4 regions of the Ferdinandcohnia sp. FSL W7-1320 genome follow, and region 2 is predicted to be linked to each of the others. Evidence: riboswitches for the same ligand, from Rfam matches in the RefSeq annotation. Region 2 holds a riboswitch; each other region holds the start of a gene.

Region 1 (4,733 bases), 650 kb from region 2:
ATGCTAAAACTAAGCAGTAAAAATGCAAACAATGATGTTGTAAGGGAATTTTATGGAGCGCGTACGAAATGAAGCATTAAAAATATAGGCTCTTTTCTAAAAGATTGTTGCTTTTTGTTAATAAATTGCAAACCAAGTTGGTTGGAGCGTAAGGTGGCGACTCCAGCGGGAAAAGCGTGAGACTTGAGACCCCGCAGGAGCGGCAGCGACTTGTCCAGTTGTAGCGGCTAGAAACTCGAGAAATTTCAACTCCTCCTTCAGAGGCAAATTACGCCTCTTTGTCGGAGTGGCCAATTTTCTCGTTTCTGTGCAAGCCGCCTCCACATTTCGTTGAGGAGGCTCAAGCCACGCCCGCGGAAAGCGTCCACCTGAAGCGGAAGTCAACGATATAAAAACAACAAAGTTTGCGAAAACAGCCAAAATATAAAAGTAAAATTTTTTTTAAAAGAAAGCACATTTTCGTTACCTCATCATATACTACTTATTGTGTGAGAAAAATGTTAGAAGGGAAGTACGGAAAATGAGCAACGAGATTAAAACACAAGTTACAAATGATTACAAGGATAGTGAAGGGTATAAAGTAATTGAAGTCAACCTCAACAATCCAACAGAAAACCTATTTGCAGTCGTAACACCTATTAAAATGCAATAAGTAACGAATTTAAAATACTATCTTTTCGTACGTATACTTACATAGAAAAGATAGTATTTTTTATTTTGTAAGAATAGGAGCATCGAGTACAATGAGGATACCAAATCTTTTAAAGGAGCAATACAATGGAGGATTTAAACCATCTCGTTACATTATTCGAAGAACATAGTAATCCCGCTAATGCGTTACCGATGCAAAAATATATGAAAAACCATTTTCCGTTTCTCGGAATAAAAACACCTTTAAGGAGACAATTAACACGTAATTTTTATAATGAAACAGGAATATTAAAAAAGGATTTAAATCTTGAACTTGTTACACAGTTGTGGAAAAAGGATGAACGGGAATACCAATATGCTGCACAGGATTATTTAGTTAGATCTATAAAAAAAGTCAATAGTAGCCATTTAACTTTTATCGAAGAGCTCATTACTACAAAATCTTGGTGGGATACTGTCGATGTTCTTTCACCACATATAGTTGGAAATATTGCTAAAGTAACACCTAGTATGATAGAGGAAACAATTGAAGGCTGGGCATTTGGTGAGCATTTATGGCTTACACGTTCATCAATTCTTTTCCAGTTAAAATATAAGGAAGAAACAAATGAAAACATCCTGTACAAATACATAAAAGCCAATGCAACAAGTAAAGAATTTTTCATCCAAAAAGCAATTGGCTGGGCTTTGCGCGAATACTCAAAGACAAACCCAGATTCAGTCCGTCAATTTATAAATGAAACACCATTGCAAAAGCTAAGTGTTAGAGAAGGTAGTAAATATATTTAAGGCCAGGAATCTCCCGGCCTTTACTTAATTACTCCTAAAATGGTATATTTACCAGATTTAAACTGGAATGTGATTTCATATGTTTCACCTTTGCTAAATTGAGCGCAAAAATCCTCGACCTCTTTTTTATCTTCGCTATAAAACTGATACACGCTGTATGGATCACTTACATTACAACTGTATTTTCCATCACCATTTTTTTTGGCCGATACGGAAACTTCCTGAACGATTATGGAGGTTTCTTTCTCATAGGAGGGGCGAAGATTACCAGAACCCATGGTCACTATAATAATGAATAATCCTATTAAACTTATAATAAACGCCTTTTTCTTTTCCATTTTTACAAAAAACATAAAAATACCGCAACCAATCGCTCCAATTCCTACTGCAAATAGAGCGATCATTAAATAAAATAACATCCCAGCACTCCTTTCTATAAATTGAATATTCAGACTGTTATCCATATTATACCATATAATGAATCTTAGAATCTTGAATTCATCAAATACCTTTACATTTTTGCAAGTACATACTATCCTTATAGAAAGAATATTCGTAACTACTAGGGGTGCCCGATTGGGCTGAGAGAAAAGCGTGCGTTTTTTAACCCTTTGGACCTGATCCGGATTATACCGGCGGAGGAAAGTAGAGTGGAAAATGTCCATTTTTTCTTGATACCTTAAACCAGGTCCATTTATGTGGAACTGGTTTTTTGCGTTTTTCTTATTTTCTATTTGAGGAGGCTACTAGAATGAAACTACAAAATCAGGTTATTCTCGTTACCGGTGGTGCACGAGGATTAGGAAAGGAAATCGTAAAAGCTTTATCGAATGAAGGGGCAAAGGTAGTAATCAACTATTTTCATAGTGAAGCAAAAGCTCGTTCTCTACAAGAAGAAATCGGTGAAAATGCGATCTCCATTCAAGCTGATGTGAGAAATCGTGAACAAGTACAGAATCTATTTGTTGAAGCGAAAAAATATTTTGATCAACCTATAACAACCGTTGTAAATAATGCCTTAATCAATTTTCGTTTTGACCCAGTCGCAAGAAAGAACGCCGAAACTATTTCTTGGGAGGATTTTCACGCACAGCTCGAAGGAGCAATAAAAGGAGCTTTACATACAACACAAGCAGCACTTCCAGACATGAAAGAGCTTGGCTTTGGACGTATTGTAACAATTGGCACGAATCTCTTTCAAAATCCTGTTGTTGCTTACCATGATTACAACACTAGCAAAGCAGCTCTTTTAGGATTCACTCGGAACATGGCAAAAGACCTTGGTCCATATGGAATAAACGTAAATATGATTTCTGGGGGATTACTTCAAACAACGGATGCAAGTTCGGCAACGTCTGAAGAGGTTTTCCAATTGATAAAGGAATCTACGCCACTACAAAAAGTAACAACACCGGAAGATGTAGCAAACGCAGTTCTTTTCTTTGCATCACCTTGGAGTAAAGGGGTAACGGGTCAAAACCTTATTGTTGACGGCGGTTTGGTAATGAATTAAATCGGTAATGGGGGATTCATCTTGAGTAAAACACTAAAAATGACACTCACAGCAATGCTTGTCGCTATCGGAACAGTTACAAGTCATTTATTTGCAATTCCAATAGGTTTCACAAAAGTATTTCCTATGCAGCATTTTATTAATGTCTTGTCGGCGGTTATCTTAGGTCCAGCATACGCCGTGCTTCAAGCTTTTTCTGTATCTTTACTTCGAAACATGCTTGGGACTGGCTCTTTATTTGCCTTTCCAGGAAGTATGATAGGAGCTTTTTTAGCAGCAATCCTTTATACAAAAACTAAGAAAGCGTCAATGGCAATGACAGGTGAAATTATTGGAACAGGGATCTTAGGGGCAATTGCTTGTTATCCAATTGCCACGCTTATTCTTGGACAGGATGCAGCCATTTTTGGCTTCATACCATCGTTTATTTTCAGCTCCATTGTGGGATCTATTTTTGGATTTATCATTGTTGGAATCGTATTAAAAAACCCCGCGTTCAATAAATATCTAGAACGAAACTTCTAAGAAACTTGAGGAGACTAAACTTGTATGTGTTGTAGTTCAGACTACGTAGAAAAAAACCATTACATGCATACGAATGAATTACAAGTAAATAACTAACAAAAAAGGTAGAAATTTCAATTTAGATTAAAAATGTAGTAGATTTCCATTTGTGTATTGTTTTTAAGCGAAAAAGTGATAAAAGCATGCGTAAAGTTGAAATGCGTATGCTTTTATATAATTTAGCAATATAAAGTCATACGTAAATTCCAAAATAAGGTAGAGTTGATTTCAATTAAGATTAAGACTGTAATAAATATCCATTTGTGTATCATTTTTTAAGCGAAAAAGCGATAAAAGCATACGTAAAATTGAAATGCGTATGCTTTTATATAATTTAGCAATATAAAGTCATACGTAAATTCCAAAATAAGGTAGATTCGATCTCAATTAAGATTAAGACTGTAATAAATATCCATTTGTGTATCATTTTTTAAGCGAAAAAGCGATAAAAGCATACGTAAAATTGAAATGCGTATGCTTTTAGATAGTTTAGCAATATAAAGTCATGCGTAAATTCCAAAAAAAGGTAGAATTGATTTCAATTATGATTAAAAATGTAAGAAATATCCATTCGTGTATTATTTTTAAGCGAAAAAGTGATAAAAGCATACGTAGAGTTGAAATGCGTATGCTTTTATTTAGTTTACCAATTTAAATCATGCGTAAATTCCAAAATAAGGTAGAATTGATTTCCAAAACGAATGTTTCTCCACCACAATAACCGAACTATCTGCATGTTAATTTAATCTTTTTTAAAATATCAAACCACCAATGATATATAACACAATGGCAATTACTCCTCCTATTGCTGAAACCTTTAATTTATATTGTGCATAATCCACTAGTTCTAAATCTAGTATTGAGGCCGTGGTTATCGTTGTGTCACCAAGTGGTGAAGTCAAAGCTCCAAATGCTCCGCTCGCAAAAACAGCTCCGACGGTTAGTGGGATGGAGGCACCAGTCGAAAGGGCCAAAGCAATTCCAAGCGGCATAAATAACCCCCATGTTCCCCAAGAGGAACCAATAAAGTACCCAACAACTGACCCAATTAGAAAAATCGTCGCAGGTGTTAAAAACCCTGGTAAAAATGAGCCTAAAGTGGAACTAATAAATTCAGAAAATCCTAGTTCCTCAGCCGATAAGGTAAGAGCCCATATAAGAATGAGAAGGGTAATCGCCTGCATCATTTGGTTTCCACCATCGTAAAAATGATACA
Region 2 (4,733 bases):
GTGGTAATCTCCATCCCACCAAGCGCCTCAGCCTCATGAATATTGGGTGTAATAATAGTAGCAAGCGGAATTAATTGACTAATCAAGGCGTCCATTGCCGATTCACTCAAAAGTCTACTCCCACTAGTTGATATCATGACTGGATCCACTACTATATTTGAAGGCTTATATTCTTCTAGTTTTTCCACGATTTTATGGATGATTTCAGGAGATGACACCATGCCGATTTTTACACTATCAGGAAAAATATCAGTCATGATGCAATCCAGCTGTTGCCCGACAAATTCAGGAGTCGAATCGAGAACCCCGTATACGCCAGTTGTATTTTGAGCAGTAAGAGCTGTGATTGCACTCATTGCATACATATTATGGGCTGTAATTGTTTTAATATCTGCCTGAATTCCAGCTCCTCCACTACAATCAGATCCTGCAATCGTCAATACCTTTTTCATTATTTTCCACTCCCTACCATCGTTGCTGAAAGCTTATTTAACTCCTTTGTAGCGGCTGTGATATCGGACTGTGCAAAGATTGCCGATACAACCGCAACACCGTCTACCCCACTTCCAACTAACTCTAAAATATTTGTTTTATTAATCCCACCAATTGCAACGATGGGAATCGAAACACTCTTACAAATTTCTTGCACGGTTTCGAATGTCATTGGTTTCGCGTCTTTTTTTGTACCTGTTGGGAATACCGAACCAATACCAAGATAATCTGCACCAGCTTTCTCAGCAGCAATAGCTTGTTCTACATTTTGAGCCGACACGCCTAGAATTTTATCCGTGCCAATCATTTCACGTACTTTTTCAACCCGCATATCCTCTTGACCAACATGCACACCATCTGCATCACAAGCTAGCGCAATTTCAACATTATCGTTAATAACAAAAGGAATATCATAAAAAGCCGTTAACATTTTAAGTTCAATAGCTTCTTGTAAAAAATCATCATACCCAAGATTCTTTTCTCTTAGTTGAAGGAATGTAATACCACCTTTTAACGCTGCTTCGACTTGTTCCACTAAGGTTTGGCTGCCTGTCCAGGCACGGTCTGTTACTGCATATAGTTGCATAAATTTTTTATCGATTTTCAATGTTCATACCACCTTGCAATTGCAAAAAATTTAGTTTACTCATCACATCAATCAAGTACATACGGAATGATGAAGTTCCTGCATCCATTTCTTCTACTTTTTGATGAGCTAATTCACCGCAATATCCCATTGCGCTCACTGCTGCGGCTGTACTCTTTAAAATTTCACTAGGATTCGCTCCACAATAAGCAGCTACAACAGAAGTAAGCATACAGCCTGTCCCTGTAATTTTCGACATCAACGGATGGCCATTTCTGATTGCAAATGCTTCGTACGTGTTCGCAACGATATCTATAGCACCTGTGATTACAATGACTGCACCTGTTTGTTTACTTACCTGTTTAGCAAACTGAATCATTTCTTCGAGATTACCTTCATTGATGACGTCTTCTGCAGCTGCGTCCACACCTTTGGTATTTCCACTGCCTGCATGCACCGTTTTTATTTCTGATAGGTTCCCTCTGATAACAGCAAATCGTATCTCATCTAAAAGCTGATAAACAGTATTAGTTCTTAGGCTGGACGCCCCTGCTCCAACTGGATCCAAAACAACAGGATGTCCTAGTTTGTTTGCTGCCTTCCCTGCTAAAATCATAGATTCTATCGTTCTCTCATTTAATGTACCGATATTAATCACAAGCGCATTGCAAATACTTGTAATATCCACCACTTCTTTTGGATCGTCCGCCATAATCGGTGAACCTCCACAAGCAAGGACGATATTTGCAACATCATTAACCGTCACATAGTTTGTAATATTATGGACGAGCGGTGTTTTTTGCCTAACGTTTTTTAAGATTTGCTCAAACATGGTAATCCTCCATTCAAATAAAAAATGCGGTATACCTGAAACAGATATACCGCATGAATCGTCATACTTACACACATTCCCTACGTTGGCATTATCCAAATCAGGTAAAGGGTCAAAGCTACATTTTGCTTACTCTCAGCCCACAAGTGTGAGCTCCCCTGCACTATTCAATTTGATTCTATTATAGCATACGAATCTGTGCTGTCATTCTTTTTAAGTCCTATACATTTTTCCGGAGGCTTAATGCATCATATTGTCGTCTATGTTGTCAATGTATAGTGTCCCATCTTTTTGTACCTCTGCATAAAAGACCTCAGATGCATCCGTCACCCCAGCATTTTTTAATTGTTGGTTTAGCCAGTTTGTATCTAAATTTAATCTAGAAAGATTCATGTTATTAATTACACCGTCTGAGATGACCTCGGTCGAGGTTGGATATATATAGGGATTACTCTTAACACTGGCATCCTCTTTTGTGTAAGGCATTTTATGTTCGTATGGCATCACCGAAAGTTGGCCACTAGTTTCAAAGATGGCATACTGTACATCTTTAATAGAAAAGTACCCTTTTTGTCTTAATATTGAATTAAGGGTATCCATATCTAGTCGTGTTGAACGAAGTGAATTCTCCATAACCTTTCCTTCTTTTATCACAATGATCGGTTCCCCTGTTGTTACTTTCCTTGCTTTTTTCGACTTTATATCAATAAAAGCAATCGCTAATGTAAAAACAGTCCAGCCTATTAACGCTAGTACCCCATTTACTATACTTACATTTGAATTCATTGCAAAATTTGCGGCAATAGAGCCTATAGCAATGGCAGAAACAAAATTAAAAAATGTCATTTGACTGATTTCTTTTCTTCCCATTATTCTTGCAAGTACAAATAACACAACAAAAGCAATAGCGATCCTTAGTAAGAGCTGTGAAGCAGCCATCATAAAACTCCTTTTTAGTTTGTTGAGATTTATTTTATCCCTAATAAAGCGATTTAATTAATTCACCCAATTTTAAAAAAAGAATTGTTTTCTTCGCAACAATAGTGTACGATACATAGTATAAATCAAATACTGTATGTCATATAGTAATAAAAATGAGGTGGGTAAATGAGTGATTTATTTAACTCATTAATAACTGAACTAAGAAGAGGAACGTTGACACTAGCGGTTTTGAGTCAATTACGAACCCCACAATATGGCTATTCCCTAGTCCAGTTATTAGAGGGGTCAGGTATCAACATTGAGCAAAGTACGTTATATCCACTGCTTCGTCGGCTGGAAAAACAGGAACTAGTGACAAGCAATTGGGACACAACGGAGAGTAGGCCCAGAAAGTACTATGTTTTGAGTGAATACGGTCTCGAAATCTTTTTACAATTAAAAAAGGAATGGATTCAAAATTCGAAAGAGCTATATAAATTATTAGAGGGAGAGGAAGATTATGAATCTGATTGAAATTTACATTCAGGAAGTCACGCGACGACTTCCTGAAAAAGTGAGAGATGACATTGCTCTTGAACTGCGGTCGACAATCGAGGACATGTTGCCCGATGATTACAATGAAGAAGATGTAAAAATCGCGTTAGAAAAATTAGGGAGCCCGGCAAAATTGGCCAGTGGTTATCTTGATCGGCCCATGTACCTTATTGGACCACGTTATTTTGATGTGTATGTTACTTTATTAAAAATGATTATACCGATTGCGGCTGTTATCTCACTCATCGCAATCATCCCTGAGTATTTTCTTGGGCAACAAGGTGAGGAAACCATCATTAATATGGTATTGGAAATTGTCGGTTTCGGCATATGGAGAATTATTGAAGTATCAATACAAACATTCTTTTGGCTGACAATTGTGTTTGCCATTATCGAAAGAACGGATAAATCAAAAGATGACCAACCATTAACAGCCAGTCTAAAAAAATGGACTCCAGATGATTTAAAAAGTATAACCTATATCCCAAAGAAAAAAGCGATCTCAAAGTTTGAAGTTTTTGGAGGTTTACTATGGACTGCCATTTGGGCAACTCTATATTTTAAAGCAAATCAGCTTTTAGGTATCTACGAAGGCGGGAAAGATGGACTTGAATTTGTAATTCCAGCCTTAAATCAAGACGTTTTGTTACAGTTCTGGCCAATCGTTCTTATTGTGATTGTTACAGAAATTTCACTTGCTTTATATAAATTAATTAAGGGACAATGGACGAAAGGCTTGGCCTTCTCTAATGCTGCTGTCGAACTAATCGGAGCCATTGTATTCATCGTGATATTCATACATCCGAATATCATGAACCAGGCCTTTATCACCTATATATCCGAAGACCTTTTCACCATGAACCCAGATCACTTTAACTCTAGGTTTATTATTGGTGTAATTACTATTCTCTTAGTATCTGCGGCAATTAGTATATATGATGGTTTTCGAAAGGATCGTATCCGATAACAGACTTTTACCAACTCCCGTGGGATTAGTTGTCCTAATCTTTTTCTCGAATGCATATAGATGAGTAATAGATATGGAACAAAGGAGTTTGGTAACTTTGAATAAATTGTTGACCGCCATCGGGATTCTATCCATTATATTTGTGACCGGTGTAATTGAATCAGATGATGTCTATGAATACAAAAATGCAATTTCTGTATCTGGTATGTCTTCGGACGAAGAAGTAACAGCAAATCCGGAAGAGGATACTTCAGAAGAGGAACTGATTCTAGAATTGGAGATGCAGTATGTTGACACTGAGATTGTCAACGGTAATAAGGTTGACATCTACCGTGAATATGAAATTTATCGTAATGAAGCGAATGAAGTAATCAAAAGAG
Region 3 (4,733 bases), 490 kb from region 2:
AGGTCAGAGAAAATCCCCTAGTATGAGTCTGAATAAGGGTGTGATTCAGACAAGGCAAGAGAAAATCCCCTAGTATGAGTCTGAATAAGGGTGTGATTCGGACAAGTCTATAGGAAATCTCTAGGCATGAGTCCGAAAAATGGTGTGATTCGGACAAGGCAAAAGGAAATTTCCAAGCATGAGTCCGAATGCGGGTGTGATTCAGACAAGGCCAGAGGAAACTACTAAGGATGAGTCCGAATAATGGTGTGATTTCAGACATGGCCCGAGGAAATCTCCAAGTATGAGTCTGAATAATGGTGTGATTCAGACAAGGCCGGAGGAAACAACTAAGTATGAGTCTGAATAAGGGTGTGATTCGGACAAGGCTATAGGAAATCTCTAGGCATGAGTCCGAATGCGGGTGTGATTCAGACAAGGCCAGAGGAAACCACTAAGTATGAGTCCGAATAATGGTGTGATTTCAGACATGGCCCGAGGAAATCTCCAAGGATGAGTCTGAATAATGGTGTGATTCAGACAAGGCCGGAGGAAATCCCCAGTCATGAGTCTGAATAAAGGTGTGATACAGGCAAGGGCCAATGGAAATCTCCAAGCAAGAATCCTAATTTCGCATGATTTGGGCAAGATCCGAGGATAACTCCATTTTGAGTCAAAATGGGGAATGTAATTTTCTATAGGATGGGTTAAACTGTTGAAAACGTATATAATAAATTTTTTTTAACTGAGAGTGAACTTTTTAATGACTTCATACGTATTATTAGCGAAAAATAAAAAATAACAAATTTTCTCGGGGGAGAATTCAATGCATGGATGAAAAGGAACTAATTCGCAGTGCAAAGCGTGGTGACTCACTCGCGTTTGCAATGCTTTTTAAAGAACATTATCCTTTTTTAGTTAAGTATTTAATAAAAGTTACAATGAAACCTGATATTGCTGAAGACATCGCACAAGAGGCAATGATGAAAAGCATGGAAAAAATTAATATGTATAACGGTAAAGCAAAATTCTCCTCATGGCTCATAACAATTGCTACGAACTTATACATAGACACTATCCGCAAAAAGAAACGCGAACAAAATTATCAACAGGAGCAAGCATTACGAAAAATGAAGTGGCAATTCGAGAACCATTCTGAGGATTGGAATGATGTTCTTGATGCACTGGGAAGGCTTTCAGATGAAATTCGGATTCCAATTGTTCTCAAACATTATTATGGATATTCATATGAAGAAATCGCTGATATGCTTCATATCGCCATCGGTACTGTTAAATCAAGAATACATAATGGAATTCATACAGTGAGAAAGGAGTTGAGACCTAATGAAGAAAAACAAGCTAACTCTATTAAAAAACGAACAACGACTTGAAGAGGATCCAGAAACGATTCAAGATATAAATGAAGCACTCACTAAAATAGATCATCATTACTCGGTTTTCACTCCGGACCTACAAGTATTTGAACAAATGGTAGCAACTGCACAACAAAAACAAAAGAAGAAGTTTAGACGAGAACTGACCGCATTTATTTTGATTGCATTATTCATCATGACGGCTTTAATAACGTCATTTTTCCGTCTTCCTCTTGCATTTATTGTGATTCAAGGTATTGCAACAATTAGCTTTCCAGTATATAGCTTCTTTCGTTATCGAAAAAAGGTGATTGTACATGAATACGAATGATACTCTACTTATTATGGTGGCAGTGATTGCCCTTCTTATTCAAAGCTTTTGGTTGTTTTTAGATGCTCGAAAGCGGGGGCATAATTATTGGTTTTGGGGAATATGGGGATTAATTCAATCACCGTTGCCCCTTCTTTGTTATCTTATTATTGCAAGAAAAATTTATCGACGTAAAGCAGGTAGGGAATGATGAGGAATATTGCAAAATATATTGTATTAATGATAGCCATTGTTGGACAAATCGTAGGAATTGTATTTTTGTTTATTGATATTTCAAAGGCACTAACATTCTATGCCTTTTACATGGTTGCCATTATTCTATTATTTGCCCTATTAGTATGGGAACGAAAACGTGAGAAAGAGGAGGATGACGAAAATGATTATCGTGACTACTGATTTTGTACCTGGAAAAGAAGTAAAAGAACTTAAAGGATTTGCAAGAGGAGGTACAGTTCAGTCAAAGCATATTGGTAAAGATATAATGGCTGGATTAAAAACAATTGTTGGAGGAGAGATCTCCGATTATACTGAAATGCTAGAAGAAGCCCGCCAAAAAGCAATTGGTCGAATGGTGGAAGATGCAAAAGCAAAAGGAGCAAATGCAGTAATCGGGATGCGATTACAAACCTCAGCTGTTATGCAAAATGCATCTGAAATTATTGCATATGGAACAGCAGTTTATGTAGAGTAACTAGTAAAACTTAAAAAAGCCTTGATAATTATTTCCAACATGTTATGATTGGAAATAAGAAAAATTGCATAAATAATATTATTCCACTAGGGGTGCCTTTAAATAAGGTAAATGTATTAATGGTGTTATACCTTTGAATCGTTTACCGGAAGGCTGAGATTGAGGATTGTTTTATCATAACCTTGAGACCCTTAGAACCTGATCTGGTTGATACCAGCGTAGGGAAGTGGGTAGACGGGTCTCTTTATTTTTATTTGTCTAAATCCAAACCACTTTCTTTACGTTGGTAAAGAAGGTGGTTTTTTATTTTGCAAATAACAGTAAAGGGAGGAGAATTGAACATGTTATTTTCAGAAGAAATACGTAAAGAGGCAAACGATATTTGGGAGGCAAGCTTTGACCATCCATTTGTCACAGGGATTGGAGACGGTACATTACCAATTAAATGTTTCCGTTACTATGTCATGCAGGATGCCTATTACTTAACTCATTTTGCAAAAGTGCAATCTTTAGGCGCAGCAAAGGCGGAGGACTTACATACAACAAACAGGCTTGCTATTCACGCTCAAGGAACTTACGAGGCCGAACTAGCGCTGCATAAAAGCTTTTCCGGAAGACTTGGGATTACGGAGGAAGAAAGAAAAAACTTTAAACCCGCACCGACAGCATATGCATATACATCACACTTGTATAGAGCCGCATATTCAGGTCATTTGGGTGATGTAATTGCTGCTTTATTACCATGTTATTGGCTATATTATGAAATTGGTGAAAGACTTAAAGGTTGCAAACCAGAAGAGCCGATTTATCAGGAGTGGATTGCGGCGTATGGTGGGGATTGGTTTAAAGAACTAGTTGAAGAACAGATCGATAGAGTAAATGAATTGGCAGAAAAAGCGACGCAAGAGGATCGTGACCGCATGAAGGAACATTTTATGATTAGTAGTCAATATGAATACTCCTTTTGGGAAATGGCGTACAAATTAGAGAACTGGCCAGTTCAATCAAAACTATCTGTCTGAACGAAGGAGAAGAGGAGAGGTATTAATGAGCAAAGGATTAAAACTAACTGATATTTTGGTTACGATCGTAATCGCCATTGCATTTGGAATTGTTTATATTGTTTGGGGTTCTTTATATTATGTTGTAAAGCCGATTGGGCTGCACGCCGATCAGTTAATCTATGGAATGTGGTTTATTGCAGCGACTGTTGCGTATCTTGTGATTCGTAAACCTGGTGTTGCATTACTGGCAGAAATTGCAGCTGCCTCAGGTGAATTTATTTTAGGGTCTCCATGGGGCCTAACCGTTCTGCTGTACGGTGTTGTACAGGGGCTGTTTGCTGAAGCAGTGTTTATGCTCTTTCGATATAGAAAATATAATCTTGCTGTGGTCGTCTTGGCAGCAATAGCTTCTTGTCTAGGGTCAGTAATAATGGATTTTGCGTATGGAGAAATAGGTGACTTAGCTACCTGGAATCTCATTTTGTTCCTAGTTGCTAGATTCGTAGGTTCCATCTTGTTTGCTGGTGTTTTTGCTTATTACCTAGTTAGTGCCTTGGAAATGACAGGGGTAACAAAACTTGTACGCCCACTATCCAGCAGTGATTTTGATGCACTAGATCAAAAATAAAAGGGGATCGAATATGGAATCAATTGCCTTTGTAGAATACCTACGTTTAACATTTCCTGGAGATAAGTCCTTGCTTTTTAAGGACTTATCTTGCCATATTAAAAAAGGGGAGAAAATATTAATTCTCGGGCCTTCAGGTTGTGGAAAGTCAACAATTCTTCAAGTGTTAAGCGGGATTATCCCAAACTCGATAGAATTACCAATGAAGGTAGATAAGTTACAGATCCCCAAAGCATGGGGCTATGTTTTTCAGGATCCTGATTCACAGTTTTGCATGCCTTATGTTGATGAGGAACTTGCATTTGTCTTAGAAAATTTACAAATTCCTAGGGATCAAATGGATGAACGGATAAAAAGTCTTTTAGAGCAAGTTGGATTAGATTTGGAAGATATCCACACAAACATCCAAACCTTGTCAGGAGGAATGAAACAACGTTTAGCCATAGCATCTGTATTGGCATTAGAGCCAGACGTATTATTTTTAGATGAGCCTTCATCCATGCTTGATCCAGCTGGGACACAGGAAATTTGGGAAGTGATAAGAAATGTTATGGTGGATAAAACAGTGGTCATCGTAGAGCATAAACTGGAGCACGTCCTTCCAATTGTTGATCGAATAATCCTTTTCAACGAAGCTGGAGAGATTATTGCAGATGGATCTAAAACTGAAATTTTTTCTAATTATAAAACGGTCATCAACGAACAAGGTATTTGGTATCCAGGAGTC
Region 4 (4,733 bases), 860 kb from region 2:
GGCCTCATAGCCTAGTCTTCCTGCTTCTAACGCAAGTTTGACAGCGAGTGCCATTTTTACTGGATCCTTTGCACCTGAAACAGCCGTATTTAACAGAACACCATCTCCTCCAAGTTCCATTGCATGAGCAACATCCTTTGGTGAACCAATTCCCGCATCAATAATGACCGGAACTTGAGATTGCTCAATAATAAATTTTAGATTTAACGGGTTAATAATTCCTTTACCTGAACCAATTGGACTTGCCCCCGGCATAATCGCATGTACACCGAGATCCTCTAATCGCTTAGCTAGCACTACATCATCTGACGTATACGGCAACACAATGAAACCTTCATTGAGAAGCATTTCCGATGCCTTCAACGTTTCGATTGGGTCTGGTAAAAGGGACCTGTCATCTCCTATAACCTCAACCTTAATCATGTCACACAATCCAGATGCTTTAGCTAGTTTCGCTATTCGAACCGCTTCCTCAGCAGTTTTAGCTCCTGCTGTATTTGGAAGAAGTGTATATTTCGTTAAGTCCAATTGCTCTAAAAAATTGGGCTGACTTTCTTCAAAAATGTTCATTCTTCTCACAGCAAACGTTAAAATTTCAGCATCTGAAACCTCAACAGCTTGCTTTTGAATTTCAAAAGATGGATATTTTCCTGTTCCTAATAAAAGTCTAGAATGGAATGTACGATTTGCTATTGTTAACATGATTATCCTCCTCCTACAAATTGGACGATTTCAATAATATCGCCATTTTTAAGTCTCATCGCTTTATAGTCATCTTTTTGAATAATATCCTCATTAATCTCTACAATCGCGATCCGATTTTCCAAGTTATAATGAGTCAAAAGCTTATCCACTGAATTTACTTCTTCAGGAAGTTCAACCTGCTCTCCGTTAAGTCTAATCTTCATGTTCTCACCTCCCTAAATCAACGTTTTTTGTCTTCGATCAATACGAAAAGCATCGATCCATTCCTGTTTTACCTCTTTATTTAAAATTAGGTCACGTATCATTTTCCCAGTTGCGGGGGCAAGGAGAATCCCATTTCGAAAATGGCCACAGGCAATCAAAATTTGTTCCTCCTCAGGGTGTCTGCCGATAAATGGATGCCCATCAAATGTGGTAGGTCTCAAACCAGATGTAAACCCTTCAATCTTCCAGTTAGCAGAGGAGGGGAGCATCATTTTCGCTTTATTAATTAAACTCTCAACACTATCAAGGTTGATCGATTCACTCCAGTCATCTGGAATCATCGTTGCCCCGATCACGAGTTTCCCGTTATTTCTTGGCACGATATAAGATTTGTCATGAAACAACGTGTGTTGTAAAAGAGGCTTCTCGTGCTGAACAATGATACTTTCTCCTTTTACAGATGACAGTTGTTCAGAGATTCCTAGATTCTGAAAAAGGTGATTACTATAGACACCAGTTGCAATTACGATGTACTTTGCTTGGACATTGCCTTTTGCAGTCTTCATATTGTAGTTGTTTCCATGTTTTTCGACTCCATAGACGTGGCAGCTATCAAAAATAGAAGCACCAAGTACTTGGGCGCTTTTTGCAAAAGCCTCACAGGTACTAGTCGGAATGACGTTCACATCATCTTTGATATAGGCAGCTCCTAAAACGTCATTGCTAATCCCGGGTTCCATACATTGGACTTCTTGCCGGCTCAACTCTTTTACAGTAGGTTGCTTTAAAAGTGAATGGAGGTCTTGCATTTCATTTTCAGTGAGTGCTAGCTTTATAATACCGCCATTTCGATATCCAATATCAATCCCACTTAAATCAAAAAGTTCATCTTTTAATCGTATGTACTCAAATTGACTCGACCTTGCAAAAGGGAAGAAGAGGGAGAAATCACCATCACTTTCTGAATGAGCACCTAGCATGCCAGCAGCAGCCTTGGTTGTTTTCGCACCAATTTGTCCTCCATCAAATAGAGCAACATCCATTTGTGCAGTGGCTAAATAATAAGCAATGGAGCAACCAATAATTCCACCACCAATTACAACTACTTCGTACCTATTTTTCATGGTGAATCGCCTCACTGAATGTTTTTGTGATGGAATAAGGTTCATCTGTCGCAAAAATACTGGACATGATTGCCACACCATCCGGCCCAACTGCTTGGATTGATGGTAATGTTTCTAACGTAATGCCACCAATTGCATAAACAGGGATGCTTAGTTCTTTTTTCATTTGTAATATAGGCTCAACGCCGTTTGGGGCTAGACCTTGTTTGCTATTGGTTTCAAAGCAATGGCCATATAGGATGTAATCGGCTCCATCTGTCTCCACTTCTTTTGCTTTTTCAAAGGAATGAACACTGCAACCCACTTTTATTTGCGGGTAACATTTTTTCACCATCTTTACAGGGAGGCCATGTTCAGGTAAATGGACAGTAGGTATATCCATACATAGTGCAACATCTAGGCGGTCATTGATGATGATTTTCTCTTTCTTCATACCGTTGTTAAGTAAATATTCGATTAAGGACACTATTTCTAGAACAGATTTTGATTTCTCTCGAATCTGCACGAAATCAATTACATCTTTAATCGCAATAATTTTTTCAGCAACAGCTTTTACAGATTGTCGATCATCGGTCACAGCAATTAATTTCATTGAACTACTCCTTTTCGTCTAACAACTTGCAGCGTAAAAAAGGAATATAACGGCTAAAGCACAACAAAAAACCACTCTCCAAAGTAGGAAAGTGGTTGTTATGTATACACATAAAAAACGATTGCCTTAACCACATCCCTACGCAGGTACAAGCCTGTTCAGGTAATGAGGGTTTCAAAGTAAACTACTTTTTTCTCAGCTCTTATCAAGAGTTCCCCTAGTGAAAATACAAAACTATTAACTTATAACCTAAAATTACCACAATTCCGTCCAATTGAAAAGGCATAAGTTTCCAAGGGGTCAGAGGGACAGGTCCCTGATATGAACGAAACTGTCAAGTTCCCCTCGAATCCCTAATTATAATTGCCGTTTTTTGGCGCACTTAAGAAGAGAAGCATTTTTGGCTTCTTTTCTTTTTTATAAATGTTTGAGACATTTTATGTCTAGGGATTTCCCTTCTCAGCTTACTGACTACTCCTCAATCTATGGATTGCCTGTCAAGTGCTCTCCTTGACTGGTAATCCATAGATTGAGACACTTTTTTAAGCTGAGAATTAAATTCCTCCTTTATTCAGAAGTTAAGAACACGGCACGAAGGCAAAAGTCTAAGCTTCGGTAAGCACTCTGATATTCGTGGATTCTCACATTTTATCTTTCCGTATAAAGGATCTACCACCAACTCGTCACGTGCGTTAGCCTATTTAGACATAGCACAAAGGGACCACGTGGATTATCCTTTCCGGTGTTATACTTTGCCTTCGAGCCCTACTCTTAAAATCACATAATTTAACTGCAGTTTTTTATAAACGAATTTTTATAATAGATTAAGATTCAATTAAAACTCTAGAGTTTGTTTCTATTTCCTGCGTGACTGCCCAGATAAACCCAGCTAGTTCTCTTGCCACTGCCGTTACGACTTTCCCACTTTCTTTACCCCTTGATAATAATCGGAAATACTTTTTATGAAGACGATTTTGAGCTTTCCATGATATAGCTTGAACAACGGCCGACTGACCTTCTTGTCTTCTTTTTAATTCTCCTTTTACTGCAGGTTGATATCGATAACTCCAGGCTGCTTCTATCAGAAGACGGCGAACGTGTTTATTCCCTGTTTTCGTAATCTTACCTTGTCTTCGACTCTCACCACTAGAATATTCGCTTGGGATAAGACCTACATATGACATGAATTGTTTAGCCGAGGTAAATCTTTTAAAGGACCCAATCTCTGCCACTAAACTTGTGGCTGTAATAGTTGCCACACCTCTAAGCGATTGAAGTGCTTGAATTACAGGAGCGTGTAAACCTTCGGTTGCTTGGATATCTATTTCTTTCTCTAACCGTTTTATCCGTTGTTCGATCTCTTGAAGTTGATAGTAATATTCTTGAAATACAATTCTAGACGTAGAACGAGTAAATTCTAACTTGTTTAACCATTCCCGATACTTAAGGGTCCATTTACGAACATCAGTAGGAGGCTTAATATTGTGTCTTAATAAAAACTTAGTGAGTCGGTGTTTTGCCCTTAACTCATCCTCTTTGGCATCTTCGCGAGCACGAACTAAATCTCGAAGAGCTTCATCGTCTTCAGTTGGTACATAAATGGATGTTAATTCACCAGCACGGAATAATTGAGCAAGCCTAACCGCATCCCTTCGGTCTGTTTTAATCCGTTCTCCTGGCTTAGACGGGATTAGTGACGGTGCGATTACAAAACACTCAATGCCTAAACTTAAGAAAAAACGGTACAATGGGTAACCTGTTGGGCCGGCTTCATAACAAACTTTTATTTGTTTTTTATCTCCTAATTTCTTAACTAACTTTTTAATAGCTTCTAAGGAATGTGGGATCATTCCATAATATCTAGGTGCTTCTCTTCCTTCTTCAGCAATCGCAACAGAAATTTTTTCCTTTGAAACGTCTAAACCTACGTATTTTATGGTATCCTTCATAATATAACTAGCTCCTTTCGTAATGTAGCTCTGATTTGGTTTGGTTTTTAATTTCCGTTAAACAGTCTAACCAAATTAACCTACGGGATTACGACAAGGGGCTAGTTTCGTTCATGATAACTTGTCCCAGTTTCTTTGTTACCTCTGATGGCAATGTCT

Evidence for each region. A riboswitch is a leader RNA that binds a small molecule or an ion and turns the genes downstream of it on or off. The one in region 2 is predicted to bind thiamine pyrophosphate.
Region 1: linked by a shared signal. The riboswitch ahead of NST91_RS14515 (3-oxoacyl-ACP reductase) and the one ahead of thiM (hydroxyethylthiazole kinase) in region 2 are both predicted to bind thiamine pyrophosphate.
Region 3: linked by a shared signal. The riboswitch ahead of tenA (thiaminase II) and the one ahead of thiM (hydroxyethylthiazole kinase) in region 2 are both predicted to bind thiamine pyrophosphate.
Region 4: linked by a shared signal. The riboswitch ahead of NST91_RS13535 (thiamine phosphate synthase) and the one ahead of thiM (hydroxyethylthiazole kinase) in region 2 are both predicted to bind thiamine pyrophosphate.

Annotation. Positions count from the first base shown of each region.
Region 1 covers NZ_JBBPAM010000001.1:2,910,727-2,915,459, forward strand. Annotated here, with positions in the region: gene NST91_RS14495 (SRPBCC family protein) at 1-72, shown strand, start outside; gene NST91_RS14500 (hypothetical protein) at 521-652, shown strand; gene NST91_RS14505 (DNA alkylation repair protein) at 778-1,440, shown strand; gene NST91_RS14510 (hypothetical protein) at 1,461-1,859, opposite strand; TPP riboswitch at 1,995-2,101, shown strand; gene NST91_RS14515 (3-oxoacyl-ACP reductase) at 2,192-2,953, shown strand; gene thiW (energy coupling factor transporter S component ThiW) at 2,975-3,478, shown strand; gene NST91_RS14525 (Na+/H+ antiporter NhaC family protein) at 4,270-4,733, opposite strand, start outside.
Region 2 covers NZ_JBBPAM010000001.1:3,557,718-3,562,450, forward strand. Annotated here, with positions in the region: gene thiD (bifunctional hydroxymethylpyrimidine kinase/phosphomethylpyrimidine kinase) at 1-452, opposite strand, end outside; gene thiE (thiamine phosphate synthase) at 452-1,099, opposite strand; gene thiM (hydroxyethylthiazole kinase) at 1,086-1,910, opposite strand; TPP riboswitch at 1,971-2,080, opposite strand; gene NST91_RS17610 (YetF domain-containing protein) at 2,151-2,849, opposite strand; gene NST91_RS17615 (helix-turn-helix transcriptional regulator) at 3,018-3,365, shown strand; gene NST91_RS17620 (HAAS signaling domain-containing protein) at 3,352-4,353, shown strand; gene NST91_RS17625 (hypothetical protein) at 4,451-4,733, shown strand, end outside.
Region 3 covers NZ_JBBPAM010000001.1:4,051,108-4,055,840, reverse strand. Annotated here, with positions in the region: gene sigY (RNA polymerase sigma factor SigY) at 810-1,370, shown strand; gene NST91_RS19905 (YxlC family protein) at 1,324-1,683, shown strand; gene NST91_RS19900 (sigmaY antisigma factor component) at 1,670-1,873, shown strand; gene NST91_RS19895 (hypothetical protein) at 1,870-2,079, shown strand; gene NST91_RS19890 (heavy metal-binding domain-containing protein) at 2,060-2,374, shown strand; TPP riboswitch at 2,453-2,616, shown strand; gene tenA (thiaminase II) at 2,716-3,396, shown strand; gene NST91_RS19880 (ECF transporter S component) at 3,422-4,006, shown strand; gene NST91_RS19875 (ABC transporter ATP-binding protein) at 4,020-4,733, shown strand, end outside.
Region 4 covers NZ_JBBPAM010000001.1:2,700,507-2,705,239, forward strand. Annotated here, with positions in the region: gene NST91_RS13520 (thiazole synthase) at 1-702, opposite strand, end outside; gene thiS (sulfur carrier protein ThiS) at 705-908, opposite strand; gene thiO (glycine oxidase ThiO) at 921-2,033, opposite strand; gene NST91_RS13535 (thiamine phosphate synthase) at 2,023-2,625, opposite strand; TPP riboswitch at 2,744-2,854, opposite strand; gene NST91_RS13540 (IS110 family RNA-guided transposase) at 3,450-4,574, opposite strand.